3 regions of the Phytohabitans houttuyneae genome follow, and region 3 is predicted to be linked to each of the others. Evidence: riboswitches for the same ligand, from Rfam matches in the RefSeq annotation. Region 3 holds a riboswitch; each other region holds the start of a gene.
What was found. Region 3 has a riboswitch for cobalamin ahead of Phou_RS04380 (CbtB domain-containing protein). Riboswitches for the same ligand answer to the same signal wherever they lie in the genome.
Positions count from the first base shown of each region.

Region 1: linked by a shared signal. The riboswitch ahead of Phou_RS16685 (ABC transporter substrate-binding protein) and the one ahead of Phou_RS04380 (CbtB domain-containing protein) in region 3 are both predicted to bind cobalamin.
Region 2: linked by a shared signal. The riboswitch ahead of Phou_RS31030 (ribonucleoside-diphosphate reductase subunit alpha) and the one ahead of Phou_RS04380 (CbtB domain-containing protein) in region 3 are both predicted to bind cobalamin.

Region 1 covers NZ_BLPF01000001.1:3,726,436-3,733,560, reverse strand. Annotated here, with positions in the region: gene Phou_RS16690 (M14 family metallopeptidase) at 1-854, shown strand, start outside; cobalamin riboswitch at 920-1,061, shown strand; partial or broken gene Phou_RS16685 (ABC transporter substrate-binding protein) at 1,189-2,150, shown strand; gene Phou_RS16680 (FecCD family ABC transporter permease) at 2,147-3,205, shown strand; gene Phou_RS16675 (ABC transporter ATP-binding protein) at 3,327-4,112, shown strand; gene Phou_RS16670 (GlnX family signal transduction membrane protein) at 4,166-5,503, shown strand; gene Phou_RS16665 (glutamate ABC transporter substrate-binding protein) at 5,500-6,477, shown strand; gene Phou_RS16660 (hypothetical protein) at 6,498-7,125, shown strand, end outside.
Region 2 covers NZ_BLPF01000002.1:1,732,154-1,739,278, reverse strand. Annotated here, with positions in the region: gene Phou_RS31035 (ribonucleotide-diphosphate reductase subunit beta) at 1-213, opposite strand, end outside; gene Phou_RS31030 (ribonucleoside-diphosphate reductase subunit alpha) at 231-2,531, opposite strand; cobalamin riboswitch at 2,663-2,873, opposite strand; gene Phou_RS31025 (aminotransferase-like domain-containing protein) at 2,931-4,343, opposite strand; gene Phou_RS31020 (LysE family translocator) at 4,430-5,017, shown strand; gene Phou_RS31015 (Rieske (2Fe-2S) protein) at 5,021-5,443, shown strand; gene Phou_RS31010 (sugar efflux transporter) at 5,487-6,710, shown strand; gene Phou_RS31005 (aldo/keto reductase) at 6,682-7,125, opposite strand, start outside.
Region 3 covers NZ_BLPF01000001.1:935,806-942,930, forward strand. Annotated here, with positions in the region: gene Phou_RS04345 (cobaltochelatase subunit CobN) at 1-395, shown strand, start outside; gene Phou_RS04350 (hypothetical protein) at 392-562, opposite strand; gene Phou_RS04355 (phosphoribosyltransferase) at 649-1,107, opposite strand; gene Phou_RS04360 (NmrA family NAD(P)-binding protein) at 1,165-1,983, shown strand; gene Phou_RS04365 (cobyrinic acid a,c-diamide synthase CobB) at 2,304-3,638, opposite strand; gene cobO (cob(I)yrinic acid a,c-diamide adenosyltransferase) at 3,632-4,234, opposite strand; gene Phou_RS04375 (VWA domain-containing protein) at 4,234-6,096, opposite strand; cobalamin riboswitch at 6,148-6,320, shown strand; gene Phou_RS04380 (CbtB domain-containing protein) at 6,355-6,543, shown strand; gene Phou_RS04385 (CbtA family protein) at 6,548-7,125, shown strand, end outside.

The DNA.
Region 1 (7,125 bases), 2.8 Mb from region 3:
CCGACCAGGAAGCGGTCTTCCGCACGATCGGGCAGCAGATGGCGGCCACCAACGGGTACACGCCGGAGCAGTCCTCTGACCTCTACATCACCGACGGCGACAGCATCGACTGGATGTGGGGGCAGCACGGCATCTGGGCGTACACGTTCGAGATGTACCCCGGCTCGTCCGGCGGCGGCGGCTTCTACCCGCCTGACGAGGTCATCCCCGCACAGACGTCGCGCAACCGCGAGGCGGTGCTGATCCTGAGCGAGTACGCCGACTGCCCGTACCGGGCGACCGGCAAGCAGGCCCAGTACTGCGGCACCGGCGGTGGTACGACCGTGTGGTCGGACACCTTCGAGACCAACACCGGGTGGACGGTCAACCCGTCCGGCACCGACGCGGCGACGCTGGGCCAGTGGGCGCGGGGCGCCGCACAGGCCACCACCTCCAGCGGCGCGAAGCAGCTCGTACCCTTCGCCGGCAGCAACGACCTGGTGACCGGCCCGCTGGCCGGTGCCAGTGCCGGCGACCATGACGTCGACGGCGGCCTGACCAGCGCCCGCTCGCCGGCGGTGACGCTCCCGGCGAGCGGCACGCTGTCGTTGTCGTTCGCGTGGTACCTGGCGCACGGCTCGAACTCCTCGTCCGCCGACTTCTTCCGGGTCAGCGTGGTGCACGCGGGCGGCACGACGGCGGTCCTCACCCAGGCGGGCGCGGCTAGCAACCGCAACGGCGCGTGGGCGACTGCCACGGCAAACCTGACGCCGTACGCCGGCCAGTCGATCAGCATCCTTGTCGAGGCCACGGACGCCTCCACGGCCAGCCTCGTCGAGGCCGCGGTCGACAACGTCACGATCACATCCGCGTAGTACCCACAGGTCGGGGGCGGGCGGCAACCCGCCCCCGATCGCCTGCGCTGCGCCCTCGGCGGGTAACTCCGGGTCCACGCTGAGGTACCGTGCAGGCGATCGGCCGCAGCGAATCCGGTGTCCCAAACCGGAGCTGTCCCGCAACTGTGATGCCGTACCGGTGCAAACCGGGCGGACTAGCCAGGTCGCCTGCGGACGGTCGCGAACCAGCGCTCTCGAGGAAGGGCGCCTCGCGGACGGAGCGGCAACCCCCTCTCCTGTCGGCGAAGCACCAGATCCTCGACCGACAGGAGGACCAGTGAATGAGTTAGCGAGCGAACCATCGGGCTCAGTGATGACACGCGGTGGTGCGCGCACCGTCAGACGGCCGTTCAAGAGGCAGCTCACCGCCGTTGCCGCCGCGGTCGCGCTCGCGATCAGCGGCTGCGCGAGCGACAACGACGAGCCGAGCGGCGCCGCGACGAGCGGCCCGGCGGCGGCCACCTATCCCGTCACCGTGGGCAACCTCACGCTCGACAAGCGGCCCGAAAAGATCGTGTCGCTCTCGCCCAGCGCCACCGAGATGCTCTTCGCGATCGGGGCGGGGGCGCAGGTGACCGCGGTGGACGACAACTCGAACTTCCCGCCCGACGCTCCCAAGTCGGACCTGTCCGGATTCCAGCCCAACGCGGAGGCCATCGCGGCCAAGGCGCCTGACCTCGTCGTGCTCTCCAACGACACCAACAAGGTGGTCGACCAGCTCACCACGCTGAAGATCCCGGTGTACATGGCGGCCAGCGCCGTCACGCTCGACGACTCGTACAAGCAGCTCAACGAGCTCGGCGCGCTGACCGGGCACGCCGGCGAGGCGGCCGGCACCGTGCAGCGGATGAAGGACGACATCGCCAAGCTGGTCAAGGACGTGCCGCAGCGGCAGACCAAGCTCACGTACTACTACGAGCTCGACCCCACCCTCTACTCGGTCACCAGCAAGACGTTCATCGGCGCGCTCTTCGCCCTCGCGGGCCTGGAAAACGTGGCCGACCCCGCGGACGCGGACGGCAAGAAGGGCGGCTACCCGCAGCTGTCGGCCGAGTCGCTGGTCAAGTCGGACCCCGATCTGATCTTCCTCGCCGACACCAAGTGCTGCCAGCAGTCGCTGGAGACGGTGAAGGCGCGCACCGGGTGGGCGAACATCACCGCGGTCAAGAGCGGCAACGTGATCCAGCTCGACGACGACATCGCCTCCCGCTGGGGCCGCGGGTCGTCGACCTCGTGAGAGCGATCACGGAAGCGGTAGCCAAGGTCCCCGCGTGACGAGTGCCAAAGCAAGGGCCGGCTGGGTCACCGCGGGCGTCGTCTCCGTCGTCGTCGCGGCCCTGGCCGGCCTGGCGTTCGGCCCGGTCAACCTGCCGCCGGGCAGCGTGGCGGCCGAGGTGCTCAACCTCATACCGGGCGTGGACATTCACAGCGGGCTGGACGAGCGCGAGATCGCGATCGTCACGCAGATCCGGCTGCCGCGCGTGGTGCTCGCGCTGCTCGTGGGCGCGATGCTCGCCCTCGCCGGCGGCTGCTACCAGGGCGTCTTTCGCAACCCGCTGGCCGACCCGCACCTGCTCGGCGTCGCGGCCGGTGCCGGCCTCGCGGTGACCGCGGTCATCGCGCTGCGGATCGGCACCGGCTCGGCGGGCGGCGACGTCACCTCGGGCCTGCCGCTCACCACGCCGGTGGCCGCGTTCATCGGCGCGGTGGGCGCGGTCGCGCTCACGTACCTGCTCGGCGTCTCGGGCGGCCGTGACCGCTCACCGGCCACGCTGATCCTCGCCGGTGTGGCGGTCTCCGCCTTCCTCGCCGCCGGCCAGACGTACCTCATGCAGCGCAACGTCGACGCCATCCGCGAGGTCTACTCGTGGCTGCTGGGGCGGCTGGCCACGGCGGGGTGGCACGACGTGCTGGTCATCCTCCCGTACGCCGTGGTGACCGGCGCCGTCCTGCTGCTCTTCCGCCGCGAGCTCGACGTGCTGTCGGTCGGCGACGACGAGGCGAGCAGCCTGGGCCTGCATCCGCAGCGCTCGCGGTACATCCTGCTCGCCGCCGCCAGCCTCGGCACCGCCGCGGCCGTGTCGGTGTCCGGCCTGATCGGGTTCGTCGGCATCATCGTGCCGCACACCGTGCGCCTGCTCGCCGGCTCCAGCTACCGCGTGATCCTGCCGCTGTCGGTGCTTTTCGGCGCCGCGTTCCTCGCGTTCACCGACCTTGTCGCGCGCACCGTCGCCAGCCCGGCGGAGATCCCGATCGGCGTGGTCACCGCGTTCTTCGGCGCACCGTTCTTCGTGCTCGTCCTGCGCACCACCAAGCGGGTCACGCTGTGAGGGAGCGAGTTGGCGCGGCGGCGTCTGGACGGAGCCGCCCCGCCGACGTAGTCGGGGTTTCGGGGTGGCGGAGGAAGACGTCGCCTTCAGCGCCGCACGAGCGAGCGAACCCGGAGGCGCTGTGAGCGCGGTCGAGGCGCTCGACGTGCGGGTCACCCTGGGTGGCGCCACGATCCTGGACGGCGTCGACCTCACGGTCGCCGCCGGCGAGTGGGTCGCGGTCATCGGACCAAACGGCGCCGGAAAATCCACCATGTTGCGCGCCGTCGGCGGCCTGCTGCCATTCATGGGGTCCATCTCTTTGTTTGGTACGCCCGCCGACCGCCTGCCCCGGCGACAGCGGGCCCGGCTCGTGGCGACCGTCGCGCAGGCACCGGTCGTGCCGGCCGGCATGGCCGTCTTCGACTACGTGCTGCTCGGCCGCACCCCCTACGTCCCGCCGCTGGGCCGGGAGTCCGCCGCCGACCTGGCCGCCGCGGGCGAGGTGCTGGACCGGCTCGACCTGCGGCGCTTCGCCGGCCGCCAGCTCGCCACGCTCTCCGGCGGCGAGCGGCAGCGCGTCTTCCTGGCCCGCGCGCTCGCCCAGGGCGCCCCGCTGCTGTTGCTCGACGAGCCCACCACCGCGCTCGACATCGGCCACCAGCAGGAGGTGCTCGACCTCGTCGACGAGCTGCGCCGGGACCGCGGCCTGACCGTGCTCGCCACCATGCACGACCTCTCGATCGCCGGCGAGTACGCCGACCGCATGGTCCTGCTCGCCTCCGGCCGGGTGGCCGCGAGCGGCGCGCCGCGCGACGTGCTGACCGAGGAGCTGCTGGCGGCCCACTACGGCGCGCGCGTACGGGTCATCGACGGCGATCACGGCCCGCTGGTCGTACCGGTACGCTCGACCGCGAGCGGCGCCTGAGGATCTCGCCGCGCTTGATGCGGTTGGCTACCTTGATCCCCGAGGTGGTGACGGTGACGACTCTCGTACGCGAACCGGCGACCCGGGCTCCCGCCGCCGCACCCGCGGCCCGGTTGCGCAAGCGGGCGGCGGGACGATTCCGGGGCACCCCCGGCCGGCTCGTGCTCGCCACGGCGGCACTCGTCGTGCTCGGCCTGGCGACCGGCGTGGCCGGTGCCGTGGGCGTGCGGCAGCGGGCCGACCTCGTCGACGGCGCGGTCGCGCGCAGCGGCGAGCTGACCGTCGCGGCGCAGCGGCTCTACCGCGCGCTCTCCGACGCCGACGCGACCGCCGCGAGCGCGTTTCTGACCGGCGGCGTGGAGCCCGTGGCGCTGCGCGAGCGCTACCAGGCCGACATCGCCGACGCGGCCGCCGCGCTGTCGATCGTCTCCGGAGGTGGCGCGGGCGACGCCCGTGGCGCCAACGCGGTCGCCCGGATCGCCGCGCAGCTGCCGGTTTACACGGGGCTCGTGGAGACCGCCCGGGTCTACAACCGCCAGGGCGTGCCGGTTGGCGGCGCGTACCTGCGCGAGGCGTCCGGCGTCATGCGCGAGCGGCTTCTGCCGGCCGCGCAGGAGCTCTACGACGCGGTCTCCGCCGAGCTCGACGAGGCGCGCGACGACGCGGGCGCGTTCCCGTGGTTCGCCGTGGCGCTCGGCGTGCTGACGATCGCCGCGCTCGTGGTCGTGCAGCGCTACCTGACCAGGCGCACCAACCGGGTCTTCAACGTCGGGTTGGTGCTCGCCACCGTCGCCGCCGTGGCCGTGGTGCTGTGGCTCGGCGTCTCCGCGCTGGTGACCGCCGGGCGGCTGGAGGCCAGCCACGACCGGGGCTCGGAAGAGGTGGCCCGGCTCGCCGACGCCCGCATCGCCGCGCTGCAGGCCCGCGCCGACGAGTCGCTGACGCTTGTCGCGCGGGGCAACGGCCAGGTCTTCGAAGACGACTACGACAAGATGATGGACCGGCTGGCCGGCGACAATCGCGACGGCGGGCTGCTGGTCGCTGGCGACGCCGACGCGACCACCCGGGACGCCCTCGCGGCCGCGCTGAACGAGGCGCGCCGCTGGGACCAGGAGCACCAAAACGTGCGGAAGCTCGACAACGACGGGCAGTACGCCCAGGCGGTCGAAGCCTCGGTGGCCACCGAGAAGGCCAGCACCGCCACCATCGCCAACCAGCTCGACGAGCGGCTCGCCGGCGCGATCGAGCACAACAGCGACGTGTTCCGTCAGGAGGTGCGCGGCGCGGCCGGCTCGCTGGGCGGCGCCGACATCGGGATCGGCCTGCTCGCGGCGCTGCTCGTGATCGGCGCGGCGGCCGGCATCCAGCGTCGACTGGCGGAGTACCGGTGAGGGCGCGAGCCGCGGCGGCAGCGGCCCTGGTGGCGGCGCTCGCACTGGCGGGGTGTGGCGGCTCCGGCACACCGCCCGCCGGCCCCGACCCGGCCGAGCCGGCGCGCCCGGTGGGCGTCGTGGACCCGGCGGTGCTGCCGACCACGAGCGCGGCGCCGGCCGGCTCGTGTGACCGCCGGGCCAGCTACCGCCCGACCGGCGCCCTGCCCGCGCCCGGCCGGATGCCCTCCGGCTCGACGATGGCCCGCATCCAGCGCAACGGCCGGTTGGTCGTCGGCGTCGACCAGAACAACTTCCGCTTCGGCTACCGCGATCCCAAGACGGGCAACCTCGTGGGCTTTGAGATCGACCTGGCCCGCGAGCTTGCCAAGGCCATCTTCGGCAGCCCGGACAAGGTGCTCTTCCGGGCGATCACGACGGCCGACCGCGAGAAGGCGATCAACGAGGGCCGGGTCGACATCGTCATCCGCAGCATGACGATGAACTGCGACCGGTGGGAGCGGATCAACTTCTCGACCGAGTACTTCGCGGCTGGGCAGGCCATCATGGTCGCGCGTGACTCGCCGATCAAGGGGATCAAGGACCTCGCCGGCAAGAAGGTCTGCGCGGCCACCGGCAGCACCTCGATCCGCAACATCGCCGAGAAGGCGCCCGACGCGCTGCCGGTGTCGGCCAACGACGCTCTCGACTGCCTGGTGCTGCTCCAGCAGCTCCAGGTGCACGCGGTCTCCACCGACGACGCGATCCTGGCCGGCTTCATGGAGCAGGACAAGGGCACGAAGATCCTGCCGGGGCGGTTCACCGAAGAGCCGTACGGGATGGCGATGAAGAAGGAGTCCGTCGACCTGACGCGGTTTGTCAACGGCGTCCTGGAGCGCCTGCGCACCGACGGCACCTGGACAAGGCTTTACAAGACGTGGCTCTCCTCGCTCGGCCCCACCCCGCAGCCACCCGCGCCGGTCTACCGGGACTGACCGTGCCGACGCCGCCGCCGATGAGCCGCGACGAGGTCGATCGGGCCATCGTCGGGCTCGTCGCGGCGTACGACCGGATCTCCGCCGCGATGTTCGAGATGGACGCGCACCCGGCGCTCGTGCTGCTGCGCGGCGGCGGCCTGCGGGGGCGTACCGCCGAGGTGGCCAGGGAGGTGCTGGCGGCGCTCGAGGTGCTCTGGTCGCAGTTCGCCGCGCTGAGCGCACAGCTCGACCGGGCCAAGTCGGTGCGCGCCGAGCGGTCCCGCCCCGGCGACGGCGAGCTGCGCATACTCACGTCCGTACTGCGGCACCCGATCGTGGGTCTCAGCGCCTCCGGGATGGTGCTCGACAGCCTCGCCGCCGGTGCGCCGACGTCCTGGCAGACCGTGCCGGGGCTCGCCGAAGACCTCGAAACTGTCGCGGCCGAGGTGGTGCACGCGCTCAGCGAGGTCGAGGCGGCCAGCACCCGGGTCGCCACGCTCTACGCACAGCCCACCACCGCTCTGGAGAAGGCGAGCGCCGACGCGACGAACCTCGGCGGTGACGCGCTCAAGGGGTCCGATGTGGACGGGCTCGCGCGTAAGCTCGCCGACGCGCAGGCCGAGGCGCTCCGTGACCCGATCAGTGCCAGCGGGCCGCCGGCCGCGC
Region 2 (7,125 bases), on a different contig from region 3:
GTTGAGCACAAGGTTGTTGGCGACGATGGTGTCGCCGGTGGCGAAGAACGCGACAAGGCGGCTGACCAGGTGCTGCTCGGCCGGCGAGAGCCGGGCCAGGTCGGCGAGGTCGGAGTGCAGGTCGACCTCCTCCACCGTCCAGGTGTTCTTGATGGCGTCCTTGAAGCGGTCGAAGAACTCGGGGTAACGCATCGGCCGCAGGGTCAGGTCCATGCCGGGATCGAGCAAGCTCACTGACACGCCTCGCAGGTCTCGGGGTTTTCCAGGGAGCAGGCCACGGCCTCGGTCGGGAGGGTGACCGCCACGGTCGCCTGCTGGATCCGGGTCGCCGGCCGCGACCGCAGGTAGTAGGTGGTCTTCAGGCCGGATTTCCAGGCGTGCAGGTACATCGAGGAGAGCTTGCCGATCGTCGGCGCGCTCATGAACAGGTTCAGCGACTGGGACTGGTCCACGTACGGCGCCCGGGCCGAGGCCAGGTCGATCAGGGCCCGCTGCGGCAGCTCCCACGCGGTGCGGAACAGGTCGCGCACGTCCTGCGGCAGGTCGGCGATGCCCTGCACGGAACCCTCGGCCCGCTTGATCTGCTCCCGGATCGGTGCGGTCCACAGGCCGCGGGCCTTCAGCTCCCGTACCAGATAGGTGTTGATCTGAAGGAACTCGCCCGACATCGTCTCGCGTTTGAAGAGGTTGGACACCTGCGGCTCGATGCACTCGTAGCAGCCGGCGATCGACGCGATCGTCGCCGTCGGCGCGATCGCCACCAGCAGCGAGTTGCGCAGGCCGTGCGCGGCGACCCGCTCCCGCAGGGCCGCCCAGCGCTCCGTCTGGGTCGGCTCCACGCCCCACAGGTCCGGGTGCAGCGCGCCGCCGGCCGCGCGGGTCTGCGGGTACGCCGGGTGCGGCCCGTGCTCCTCGGCGAGCCCGGCCGAGGTCTCCAGCGCGGTCAGGAAGATCTCCTCCTGTACCCGCGTGGACAGCTCCCGCGCCGGCGCCGAGTCGAACGGCAGGCGCAGCGTGAAGAACGCGTCCTGCAACCCCATCAGGCCGAGCCCGACCGGACGCCACCGCGGGTTCGACGCGGCGGCCTGCGCGCTCGGGTAGTAGTTGAGGTCGATCACCCGGTCGAGGAAGACGACCGCGGTGGCGACGGTCGCGCGCAGCTTCTCCCAGTCGACGCCGTCGGCCGTGACGTGCGCACCGAGGTTGATCGAGCCGAGGTTGCAGACCGCGGTCTCGTCGTCGCTGTTGACCTCGAGGATCTCGGTGCACAGGTTCGACAGGTGGATGGTGTTGCCCGGCTCGCCGGTCTGGTTGGACAGCCGGTTCGACGGGTCCTTGAACGTCATCCAGCCGTTGCCGGTCTGCGCGAGCGTGCGCATCATCCGCCCGTACAGGTCGCGCGCCTTGACCGTCTTGACGGCCTTCTTCTCCGCGGCCCGGTACGCCTCGTCGAACTCCTCACCCCACAGGTCCGGCAGCTCCGGCGCGTCCGACGGGTCGACCAGCGACCACTCGCCGTCCGCCTCGACCCGGCGCATGAACTCGTCCGGTATCCAGTTGGCGAGGTTCAGGTTGTGGGTGCGCCGCGCCTCCTCGCCGGTGTTGTCCCGCAGCTCCAGAAACTCCTCGATGTCCGGGTGCCACGGCTCCAGGTACACGCACGCCGCGCCCTTGCGCCGGCCGCCCTGGTTGACCGCTGCCACGCCGGCGTCGAGCGTCTTGAGGAACGGCACGATCCCGTTCGACCTGCCGTTGGTGCCGCGGATGAGCGCGCCGCGCCCGCGGATGCGGCTCCAGGAGATCCCGATGCCGCCGGAAAACTTCGACAGCCGCGCCACCTGGTGGTACCGCTCGTAGATCGAGTCCAGCTCGTCGCGCGGCGAGTCCACCAGGAAGCACGAGGACATCTGGGTGTGCCGGGTGCCGGAGTTGAAGAGGGTCGGCGAGCTCGGCAGGTACGCCAGGCTCGACATCAGCCGGTAGAAGCCGATCGCCTCGGCCGGCGTCCGCGACAGGCCGCAGGCCACCCGCAGCAGCCAGTACTGCGGCGTCTCCACGACAAGGCGGGTCTGCGGGTGGCGCAGCAGGTAGCGGTCGGCGACGGTGCGCAGCCCGAAGTACTCGAAGCGCAGGTCGCCGGCCAGGTCGACGGCGTCGTCGAGCTTGCGCGCGTTGCGGGAGACGAAACCGGCCACGCCGTCGCCGATCAGGCCCAGCCCGTGCGCGTACCGGACGCACTGGCTGAAGCTGGCCACCCCCTGGCCGCGCACCTCCTTGTCCACATAGGACGACAGCAGCCGCGCCGCCAGCTTCGAGTACTGCGGCTCCTCGCCGATCAGCTCGGCGGCCGTCTGGATCGACAGCTTGTCCAGCTCGGCCGTCGTAGCACCGTCGTACAGCCCGCTGATCGTCTTGGTGGCCACCCGCAGCGGATCGACCTCGTCCAGGTCGGCGACCCACCGCTCCACCGCCCGGACGATCTTGTTGACGTCGACCGGCTCGGTGTCGCCGTTGCGCTTGCGGACCTGCATGTTCCCCCTCCTCGCACCCGGTTGCCCAGGTCGGCGGACGCGCAGGAGAACGCCACCGGTCACGGTGCGTGGCGCACCGCCCCGGCTGTGGCGCAGACCGTCCCGCGCGGCCTTCGACCACCGCACGCCCGGTGGCGTGCGGCGCGCTGGCAGGTCTTCGGACTCGCGGGCGCGACCCGGAGGTCACCTACTGGCCGTCGCTTCCCAGACCCGAAGGTCCAGTGCCATATGACGGCGGTCGTTCCCACTCACCGCTGCGGGGCAGTCCCGGACTCGCACCGGGGTTCCCTCTTGCCTCGACCCTCCACACGGAACGGCCGAACCAGCTGCGAGCGACACCATATATGGGTACCGCACGGAAAAGCCAACACCACATGATGTGCCGGCGTGTCGGGCGTGTCACCGGCGGCCGGTCGCCTCCCAGGCCTGCCGCAGCCGGTCGACCATCGCGGCGAGCGTCCGCGGCGGATAGTTGAACCCCACCCGCACGTACGAGTCGTGCGCGCCGGTCGGGTCGGTCGCCGCGCCGGCCACCACCTCCACCCCGTGGCGCAGGGCCACCTGTGCGAACGCGACCGAGTCCGCGCCCGGCAGCTCGATCCACAGTGACGATCCGGCCGCCGGGCTCCGCCACCGCCACGCCGGCAGGCTCTCGGCAAGCGCCGCCTCGAGAAAGTCCCGGCGCTCGCGCAACGCCGCCTCGCGCTCCGCGGTCAGCGCGTCCAGCCGGGGCAGCAGGCGGGCGGCGAGCGCCTGGTCGAGCACCGGCGAGCCGAGGTCGGCCAGCGCCTTGAGCCGGGCGAGGCGGGCGGCCACGTCGGCCGGCGCGCGTACCCAGCCGATCCGCAGGCCCGCCCACACCGGCTTGGTCAGCGAGCCCAGCGTCAGCGTCACCCCCGGGCTGAACGCCGCGACCGGCAACGGATCGAGGCCGGGGTCGGGGCTGTCCTCCAGCACCGGTACGCCGTGCCGGGCGGCGAGGTCGGCCACCTGCCGCCGCCGGGGCGCGGACATCGTGACGCCGGTCGGGTTGTGCGCGTTCGGCATCACGTAGACGAGGTCGGGGCGGTGCTCGGGCAGTGCCCGCGCCAGCAGGTCGGGCCGGATGCCCTCGTCGTCCAGGGGCACCCCGACAAGGCGCACCCCGGCGGCCCGGAGCGCGTCGAGGCAGCCTGGCCAGCTCGGCGACTCGACCACCACCGTGCTGCCGCGGGTCAGCAGCAGCTGGGTGACCAGGGCGATCGCCTGGCTCGCCCCGGTGGTCACGACGAGCTGGTCGGCGGTGGTGGCGAGGCCCGCGGCGGCGTACCGGGCGGCAATCGCCTCGCGCAGCCGCGGCAGGCCACGCGGGTGGTAGCCGGACTCCCCCAGCACCTGCGCCAGGTCCTCGCGCACCAGCCCGTGCAGCTCCTCGGTGAGCAGGTCCAGCCCGGGAGCCGTCACGTTGCCCAACGAGATCATCTCGCCCGGCGTGTCGATCAGCCGCTGCACGATCGCGGTCGCCGTACCGCCGTGCACGCGCCCCGTGCGCTCCGGCGCCACCCCGCGGCGGACCCTTGTGCCGCTGCCCTGCCGGCTGTCCACAATGGACTCGGCGCGCAGGTCGTCGTACGCGGACACCACGGTGGCGCGGCTGACCGCGAGCGCCTTGGCCAGGTCTCGCTCGGAGGGGAGCCGGTCGCCGGCGACCAGGTTGCCCTGCGCCACGGCGTCGCGGACGGCGGCGGAGAGCCGCTGGTACATCGGGCCGGGCCGGTCGGCCCAGTCGCCGAGCACCTCCAGCAGCTCAGGCGCCGCCCACAACCGGTCCACTTCCGCCTCCAATGGCCCGGGTGACCCTCCTCGATCTTCCGAAGACTACTGGTCAGGACCTTCACCGCCCTGCCGCAGGAGGAGAAATGACCAGCCGGATGATCGCCTTCACGCTCGCCTCGCTGACGCTCATCGCGATACCGGGACCGAACATGATCTTCATCGTCACCCGGACCGCCGCGCAGGGGCTCCGCGCGGGGCTCGCGTCGGCGCTCGGCGTCGAGGCCGGCACACTGCTGCACATCGCGCTCGCCGGTATCGGGGTGGCCGCGCTCGTGGCCGCCTCGCCGGTCGCCTTCACCGTGGTCAAGTACGCCGGCGTCGGCTACCTGGTCTACCTCGGCGTACAGGCGCTGCGCAGCAAGGCCGGGCCCGGCACCGAGACCGTGCGGCCGGCCTCGCCCGCCCGGCTCTTCCTGGACGGCGCGCTCATCAACGCGCTCAACCCGAAGGTCGTGCTGTTCTTCCTGGCGTTCCTGCCCCAGTTCGTCCGCTCGGAGAGCGAGCTGCCGCTGTTCGGCGCGGTCCTCTTCGCGCTGGCGTTGGCCGCCGACATCACCTACTGCCTGGCCGCCAACGCGATCGGCCCGTGGCTGCGCCGCCGGGCGTCCGGGAACCGCGTGGTCGCCTCGATCTACTTCGGTCTCGGCCTGTTCACCGTCCTGGCCGGCTGACCTATGCGGTCGCGCTGCTGGTTCGGTCTCGGCCTGTCACCGTTCCGGCCGGGCAGACCGGGCGCGGCCGCGTTTGCCCGGCATCGCGGCGGGAATCCAGCGCCGCAGGGCTGGCAGGACCTGTGCGCGCAGGACGCCCTCACCGGCGGCAGGCCACTGGCCGCCCGCATCGGCGAGGTGCCGGTGCTGGTCACCCGCACCGACGCCGGGATGACCGCGATGATCGCGCACTGCGGCCACCAGACCGGCCCACTCGCCGACGGCGAACTGACCACAGTGGACGGCGCCGACTGCATGGTCTGCCCGTGGCACGGCAGCACCTTCAGGCTCACCGACGGCGCCGTCGTGCACGGTCCCGCCGCCACCGGCCAGCCGCTCCTGCGCACCCGCGTGGTCGCCGGCCGCGTACAGGCGACCCCGCCCTAAAAATGCATGGTTGTCGATCGGTGCTGGCGCTACCCTGCGTTCCATGGCCGTGGGTGTGGTGCCGCGATCGCGGCGCGGCGGTCGGGCCCTGCTCCCCCTCGGTCTGCTCTTCTTCGCGATCGGCGTCTCCGGCGCGGTGGTCGAGCCGTTCCGCGCGCTGTTTCTGAGCACGGCGGTCCGGGCCAGCCCGGTCCAGCTGACGGTCTTCCTGATCGTCGCGCCGCTGTCCGGCGTGGTCGCGGCGACGCTGGTCGGCCGGTTGTCCGACCGGCGCGCGATCCGGCGAGAGCTGCTGGTCGCCACGTCCGTGGCGGGCCTGGTCGGAATGGGCCTGACCGCTTTCGTGCGCGACTACTGGGCGCTGCTCGCGCTGACGGCGACGGCGACCGCGCTGGCCGGCGCGCTGTTTCCGCAGGCGCTCGCCTACGCCCGGCAACACCTGACCCGCGGCGGCGCCAGCGCGGCGATGGGCATCAGTACACTTCGGACGGTCTTTTCGGCGTCCTGGGTCGCCGGGCCGCCGCTCGCCGCCATCCTGCTGCGGGCCGGCGGTTTCGCCTCCATCTTCGTCGCGGCCGCCGCGATGTACGTGGTCGCGGCGCTCATCGCCGTGCTCCTTCTGCACAAAGTGGACGCTCCACTGTCGACGGCAGGACCGGCGCCCGATCTCGCCGGCACGCCATCGGCCTCCCGCTCGACGCTGTTGAGGACCGCGGCGGCGTTCACGCTCCTGCAGTGCCCGATGACCCTGTGCGTGCAGGCGTTGCCGCTGTACATCGACGCCGACCTGGGCGGCGACGCGACCGACGCGGGCCTGATCCTCGGCCTGTGCGCCGCGCTGGAGATCCCGCTCATGCTCAGCCTCGGCGTGCTGGCGAGCCGGATCCGGATCCGCGTGCTGGTGCTCGCCGGGGCGGGCTGCGGTGTCGCGTACTACGCGTTCGCCACGATCACGCCGTCGGTCTGGGCGCTGGGTGGCGCCCAGATCCTCAACGCGGCTTTCATCGCGGCGGTGGCCGGCCTCGGCATCTCCTACATGCAGGACATGCTGCCGGAGCAGCCCGGGCGGGTGACGACGCTGTTCATCAACTCGTTCCCGGTCGGCGCGATGCTGGCCGGTCCGCTGTTCGGCCTGTCCCAGCGCTTCGGCTACCGGTACGCGTTCCTCATCGCCTCGGCCCTGTGCCTCGCCGGCCTGCTCGTCCTGCTGGCGACCGACCCGCGCGGCCGCTCCAGGCTCAGTTCCCCACGCCCAAGCTCGCCATGAACGCGGCCGGGTACCGGTCACCGCGCGCCGAGCCCGCCGGTACCGCCTTCTCTATCTCGGCGAGGTCGTCACCGGTGAGGCGCAGCTGCGCCGCGGGCAGCGCCTCGGCCAGCCGCGCGCGGGTGCGCGCGCCGACCAGCGGCACGATCTCGTCGCCCTGCGCGGCGACCCAGGCGATGGCGAGCTGCGCGACGGTGCAGTCCTTCGCCTCGGCGACCCGGCGTAGCGCGTCCACGAGCGCGAGGTTGTGCGTCACGTTGTCGCCGGTGAACCGGGGGCTGATGCCGCGCATGTCGCCGGGGCCGGCCACCCGGCCGGCGGCCCAGTGGCCCGAGATGAGGCCGCGGCTGAGCACGCCGTACGCGGTCAGGCCGATGCCGAGCTCCCGCAGCGTGGGCAGGACGTCCGCCTCCAC
Region 3 (7,125 bases):
CCCAGCCCGAAGCCGTGCGCACGCGCAGCCTCCACGAGGAGACGGCCCGCGTGTTCCGCGCCCGCGTGGTCAACCCGCGGTGGCTCGCGGCCATGCGGCGGCACGGGTACAAGGGTGCCTTCGAGCTGGCGGCCACAGTGGACTACCTGTTCGGCTACGACGCGACGGCCGGCGTGGTGGCCGGCTGGATGTACGACAAGCTCGGCGAGACCTACGTGCTGGACGAGGAAAACCGCGCCTTCCTGGAGCGGTCGAACCCGTGGGCCCTGCACGCCATCGCCGAACGCCTGCTGGAAGCCGCCGAGCGCAAGCTGTGGGAGTACCCCGACCCGGCGGTGCTGGAGGGCCTCCGCGAGGCGTACCTGGCCACGGAGGGTGACCTGGAGGGCCGCTAGCCTTCTTCGACGTCGAGGTACTGCGTGCCCGCCTCCAGCGCCACCCGAGCCAGCTCGTCGCACTGCTCGGGCGTGAGGGTGAGGCCCAGCTCGTGGGCACGCCGCGCCACCGCGACCGCGCCCACGGAGATGGCGACATCGGGCAGCCGTTCTGAAAACTCGCTCACGGAGCTCGTCCTCCTCGCTGGGAGCGTGTCGCAATATGCCCAACGCGAAGTCTCCCGCGTACCACAGGTTGGTACAAGCACCCCAATCAATCGGAGGACCAGGGGAAATTTATCCAGCGGTCGGTGTGCTTCCAGACGTACTCGCAGCGGACGCTCGTGTGGGGCTTCTCGTAGAGGACGGCGCACCGCACCTCGGCCACGTGGTCGCGGCAGAAGTCGTGCACCAGCTTCAACGTGGCGCCGGTGTCGGCCACGTCGTCGGCGATCAGCACCCGCGCGCCGGCGAGGTCGACGACCTGCGGCACGGGCGGGAGCATGACCGGCATGTCCAGGCGCTCGTCGATGCCCGTGTAGAACTCCACGTTCATCACGTGGAGGTTCTTCACCTCCAGCGCGTACCCGAGCGCGCCGGCCAGGAACAGGCCGCCGCGCGCGATGGCGAGGATCAGGTCGGGACGGTAGCCGTCGTCCGACACGCGTTTTGCCAGCTCGCGGCTGGCGCGGCCGAACATGGCCCAGTCCAGCACCTCACGATCTTCCGTCATGCCGCCACCATATGCGGGCCGGCCTTTTTGTCGTACCTGTCTGTTTGGCTCCAGGGCATGAGTAAAGACGCGATACTCGTGCTCGGCGCGACCGGCACCACCGGCCGGCGGTTGACCGGGCGCCTGCGCTCAGCGGGCGCCACCGTGCGGGCGGCGTCGCGCCACGGCGACGTGCGGTTCGACTGGTCCGACCCGGGCACCTGGGACTCCGCGCTCTCCGGCGCCGTCCGGCTCTACCTGATGGCGCCCCACGAGCTGCCCGTCGACCCCCGCTTCGTCGAGCGCGCCGTCACGCGGGGCGTGCGGCACATCGTGCTGCTGTCCAGCCGGGGCATCGAGGTCATGGGCGACGAGCGGCTGATGAGCGCGGAGCGCACGGTGCGCGGGTCGGGCGCCGACTGGACGATCCTGCGAGCGGACTGGTTCGACCAAAACTTCGACGAGGGCTTCTTCCAGCCCGCGGTGGTGGCCGGCGCGCTCGCCGTGCCGCTGGGCGACGCGCGGCAGGCGTTCGTCGACGCGGACGACATCGCCGCCGTCGCGGCCGCCGTGCTCACCGGCGACGGGCACGCCGGCCACAGCTACGAGGTGACCGGCCCGGACGCGCTGTCGTTCGCCGAGGCGGTGCGCATCGTCGGCGAGGCGGCCGGGCGCCCGGTCCGGTTCGGCGGCACCGACGGTGACTACCTGGCCCAGCAGGCCGCGCTCGGCCTGCCCGAGGAGCAGACCCGGCAGGAGATCGCGGCGTTCACCGCGCTGCGCGAGCAGGGCGACCAGAGCGCCACCGACACCGTGCGCCGGATCACCGGTCACCCGCCGAAGAGCTTCCACACCTACGCGACCGAGGCCGCCGCCCGCGGCGCCTGGAAGGAATGAGAGACAGCAGATGTGAGCTACCGCGACGTCCGCCGTGGTCCGGACCGTTGCTCCCGCGGCCTCACCCTCCGCGGGGGTCGGGCGGCGCCCACCGCGAGCTGCCTCTCAAGCTGGGCGCACCGATGCGCCCAGCTGCTCGCGACTGTTGCCGGGACTTCAGCCAAGCATCACGGCCACCCGGTGGCGGGCTTGTCGCGCGGAGCCGGCAGCGGAGGTCGGGGTTTCGGCGAGCCCTGGCGAGCCGCCGACCGCAGCGGTGCCCGCGGGAGCGTGCGGTCCGCAGGTGACGCGGACGGGGGCACGTCTGTCTGGAAGGAACGTCACGACGCGGCGGCGACAAGGCGGTGGGCGATCTCGGGGTGGGCGGCCCAGTGGAGGTGGAGGTAGGAGGCGTGCACGCCGCCCACCACGAAGCCCTCCGGCCCGGCGCCGCGCCAGGCCCACGCGGGTGCGCCGCCCGCCCGCGGGGTGACCGCCGTGCGGTGAAACTCGTGGCCGGTGACCCGCGTGCCGGCCGGCGCGACTGAGCTGTCGCTCAGCGCGACGGCGTCGCGGTAGCCGAGAGTGAGGCGGTCGGTCATCGTGGCGTCGGCGTCCAGCACGCCGCACATCTCGGCGCCGTCGAGCGTGCGGCACAGCCACAGCAGGCCCGCGCACTCGGCCGCGATCGGGGCGCCGCGCGCGGCCATCGCGGCCACCGCGGCGCGCAGTGGCGCGTTGGCGGCCAAGCGGTCCGCGTACACCTCGGGAAAGCCGCCACCCACCACCAGCGCCCGCGCCCCCTCGGGCAGCGCCTCGTCGCGCAGCGGATCCACTGTGGACACCTCGGCGCCGGCCGCGCGCAGCAGCTCGACCGTCTCCGGGTAGCCGAAACTGAAGGCCGGGCCGCCCGCGACCGCGACCACCGGGCGGCCCGGCATCGGCTCCACAGAGGAGGGTGTCCACGCCGCGGAGGCCAGCGGCGGCGCGGCCCGGGCCACCGCGAGCACCGCGTCGAGGTCGACGCCGGCGGTCACGAGGTCGGCGAGCGCGGACACCGACGCGGTGGCGTCGGCGGAACGCTCCACCACGGGCACCAGGCCCAGGTGCCGTGACGGCGCGGCGACCGCTGAGTGGCGGCGCAGCACGCCGAGCACCGGCGTGCCGACCTCCTCGCACGCGTCCCGCAGCAGCGCCTCGTGCCGGTCGGAGCCGACCCGGTTGAGGACCACGCCGGCCAGCCGCACGCTGCCGAACGACCGGAACCCGTGCACCAGCGCCGCCACCGACCGCCCCTGCGCGGACGCGTCGACGACGAGCAGGACCGGCGCGGCGAGCAGTGCGGCAACGTGCGCGGTGGAGCCGAAGTCGCCGGCGCCCACGCGCCCGTCGTACAGGCCCATCACGCCCTCGACCACCGCCAGCTCGGCACCCGCGGCGCCGTACGCGAAGAGCGGGCCGATCCGCTCCTCACCCACCAGCACCGGGTCGAGGTTGCGGCCGGGGCGGCCGGCGGCGAGCGTGTGGTAGCCCGGGTCGATGTAGTCGGGGCCCACCTTGAAACCGGCCACCCGCGTGCCCCGCGCGGCGAACGCGGCCAGCAGCCCCGTCGCGACCGTCGTCTTGCCGTGCCCGGAGGCGGGCGCCGCGATGACCAGGCGTGGGACGGTCACCACTCGATGCCCTGCTGCCCCTTGCGCCCCGCGTCCATCGGATGCTTGACCTTCGTCATGTCGGTCACCAGGTCGGCCGCGGCGACGAGGTCGGGGTGCGCCTCGCGCCCGGTGACCACCACGTGCTGCGAGCCGGGCCGGTCGCGCAGCGCCGCCACGACGTCCGCGACGTCGACCCAACCCCACTTCATCGGGTACGTGAACTCGTCGAGCACATAGAACCGGTAGGCTTCCGCGGCCAGGTCGCGTTTGACCTGCGCCCACCCCTCGGCCGCCTCCGCCGCGTGGTCGCGCTCCGTGCCGGGGCGCTGGATCCACGACCAGCCCTCGCCCATCTTGTGCCAGGTGACCGCGCCGCCCTCGCCGGTGCGGCCGAGCGCGCGGAGCGCCGCCTCCTCACCGACCTTCCACTTCGGACTCTTCACGAACTGGTACACCACGATCGGCCAGCCGGCACTCCACGCCCGCAGCGCCATCCCGAACGCGGCCGTGGACTTGCCCTTGCCCTGTCCGGTGTGGACGGCCAGGACGGGCTGGCGCCGCCGCTCGCGCGTGGTGAGCCCGTCGTCTGGCACGGTGTCCGGCTTGCCCTGCGGCATCAGGCCGCCCTCCCCAACCGGTTGGTGGCTGACAGCTGCGCGAGCGGCACGCACGGCGCGTCGAGCGCCACGGCCAGCCGCCGCGCGAGGCCCAGCCGCACCGGCCCGGCCTCGCAGTCGACCACAACGGACGTGGTGCCGGCCAGTGACGGCACCACGCCCAGCGGGTCGGGTCCCGCCGTGTTGCGGCCGTCGGTGACGAGCACGAGCAGCGGGCGGCGGCGTGGATCCCGGCGGCGCTCGGCGCGCAGCGTGCGCGCGGCCGCCTCCAGCCCGGCGGCCAGCGGTGTGCGACCGCCGGTGCGCAGGCGGGCGAGCTTCTGCACGCCCACCTCGTGGCTGGAGGTCGGCGGCAGCACCTCGTCCGCGCCGGCGCCCCGAAATGTGATCATGCCGACCCGGTCGCGCCGCTGGTAGGCGTCGCGCAGCAGTGACAGCACCGCCGCCTTGACGGTCGTCATCCGCTGCCGCGCGGCCATCGAGCCGGACGCGTCGACGACAAAGAGCACGAGGTTGGACTCCTTGCCCACGTGCACCGCCTCGCGCAGGTCGGCCGGCTCGACAGTGCGGCTGCCCCGCGCGGCCGCCGCCAGCAGCGTGGCGGGCAGGTGCGGCGCACCGGCGCCCTGCGGCAGGCGCGCGCCGACCACGCGGCCGCGCCGGGCGTACGCGAGTGAGCGCCGGCCCGCGTGTGCCCGCTCCCCGGTCTTGGGCAGCGTCAGCACACGCGGCCGGTACGGCTGTCCGGGCGCGGCGGCCGCCTGCTCCGCCGCGTCATCGCCCGCACTGTCCTCACCGTCCTCATCGGACCGCGTGCCACGGCCGCCCGGCGGGTCCGGCTCCGGCTGCGGGTCCTCATTGGACAGTGTTTCCTCCAGCCGCTCCTCGTCGGTGCCGGGCGGGTCGAGCGGGTCGCGGCGGCGCCGGTGCGGCAGCGCCAGCCGGGCGGCGTCCCGGATGTCGCCGGCGCTCACCTCGTCCCGCCCGTGCCACGCCGCGAGCGTCAGCGCCGCCCGCGCCACGACGATGTCGGCGCGCAGGCCGTCCACTCCGTACGCCAAGCAGATGCGGGCGATCCGGTCCAGCTCGCCGTCCGGCAGCCGCACCGAAGCCAGCCTCTCCCGCGCGGCCACGATCCGCCCGGCCAGCTCGGCATCCTCGGCCGCCCAGCGCGCGGCGAAGCCGTCCGGGTCCGCGTCGTACGCCAGGCGCCGCCGCACCACCTCGGCCCGCGGCGCGGGCTCGTCCGGCGAGGTCACCGACACCACGAGGCCGAAGCGGTCGACGAGCTGCGGGCGCGGCTCGCCCTCCTCCGGGTTCATCGTGCCGACGAGCAGGAAGCGCGCCGCGTGCTTGACCGACACACCGTCCCGCTCCACGTGCGCGCGGCCCATCGCCGCCGCGTCGAGCAGCAGGTCGACCAGGTGGTCGGGAAGGAGGTTGACCTCGTCCACATAGAGCAGTCCACGGTGGGCGGTGGCCAGAATCCCTGGCTCGTAAGCCTTTACGCCGTCGGCGAGCGCGCGCTGGATGTCGAGCGTACCGACCACGCGGTCCTCCGTCGCGCCCACCGGAAGCTCCACAAGGGACGATCGGCGCCGGGTGACCGGCGGGTCGGCGGCGTGCGGCCCGTCGGGGCACTCGGCGTCGGGCGCGGCCGGATCACAGGCGAAGCGGCAGCCGCGGACCGCGTCGATCTCGGGCAGCAGCGCGGCGAGCGCGCGCACGACTGTCGACTTCGCGGTGCCCTTCTCGCCGCGGACGAGCACGCCGCCGATCGCCGGGTTGACGGCGGTGAGCAGCAGTGCGAGCCGCAGGTCGGCGAGGCCGACGATCGCGGAGAACGGGTAGGCCGCGGGCATGCCGGCCATGCTGGCCCAGCCGGAGGGCTGGCGTCAAACACCTGTCCGGAGTTACGCTGCCCACGCCACGGTGCTCGGGAAGCCGGTGAGATTCCGGCGTGGTCCTCGCCACTGTGACCGGGGAGTGCTCCCCCGCTGCACCACTGGACCGGCGACGGTCTGGGAAGGTCGTGGGAGCGCGTTGATCCGGGAGCCAGGAGACCGGCCGTGGCAGTTGGACCGCATCGCCACGAGGCATGGACGAGAGGAACACCTGGCATGGCCGCACCCTCGCCACCCACCGCATCCGTCACCCAGATCCGCGTGCCCGTCGCCGCTTGGCTGCTCGTGGCGTTCGCACTGCTCGCGGTGTTCGTGTTGTTGCAGCTCAACGGCACAGCGTTCGCGGAGCAGATCCACGAGTTCACACACGACGGGCGGCACGCGCTCGGCGTTCCCTGCCACTAGCGCCATGTCCTCCCTCACCCTCGGCGCCGTGCTGCGCCGGGCGGCTCTGGCCGGGCTGTTCGCCGGCGTGGCCGCCGCGCTCGTCGCGCTGCTCGTCGTCGAGCCGCAGATCGACAAGGCGCTCGTGATCGAGGAGACCCGTTCCGGAGCGGGAGCGCATGAGGAGCCGGTCTTCGGCCGCGCGACACAGGTGTTCGGCGGCATGCTCGCGGCGGTCGCCGTCGCCGTGTGCCTCGCGCTCGTGGTGGGCGTGGTCTTCGCCCGGGTGCGGCACCGGCTGCCGGCCACCACCGACTTTGGACGGTCGGCGCTGCTGGCGTTGATCGGCTTCACGACGGTCGTGCTGCTGCCCGCGCTCAAGTACCCGCCAAACCCGCCCGGCGTCGGCGACCCGGACACCGTCACCGAGCGCACCGTGCAGTACCTGACGCTGATCGCGGCCGCGGTCGCCGTGACGTGGCTCGCCTTCCTCGTGCACGACCGCTTGGCCGCCCGCCCGTGGCCGCCGGCCCACCGCGCGGCGCTCGCGGTGTCGGTCGCCGCCGTCGGATACATCGCGCTGCTCATGACGTGGCCGGCCAG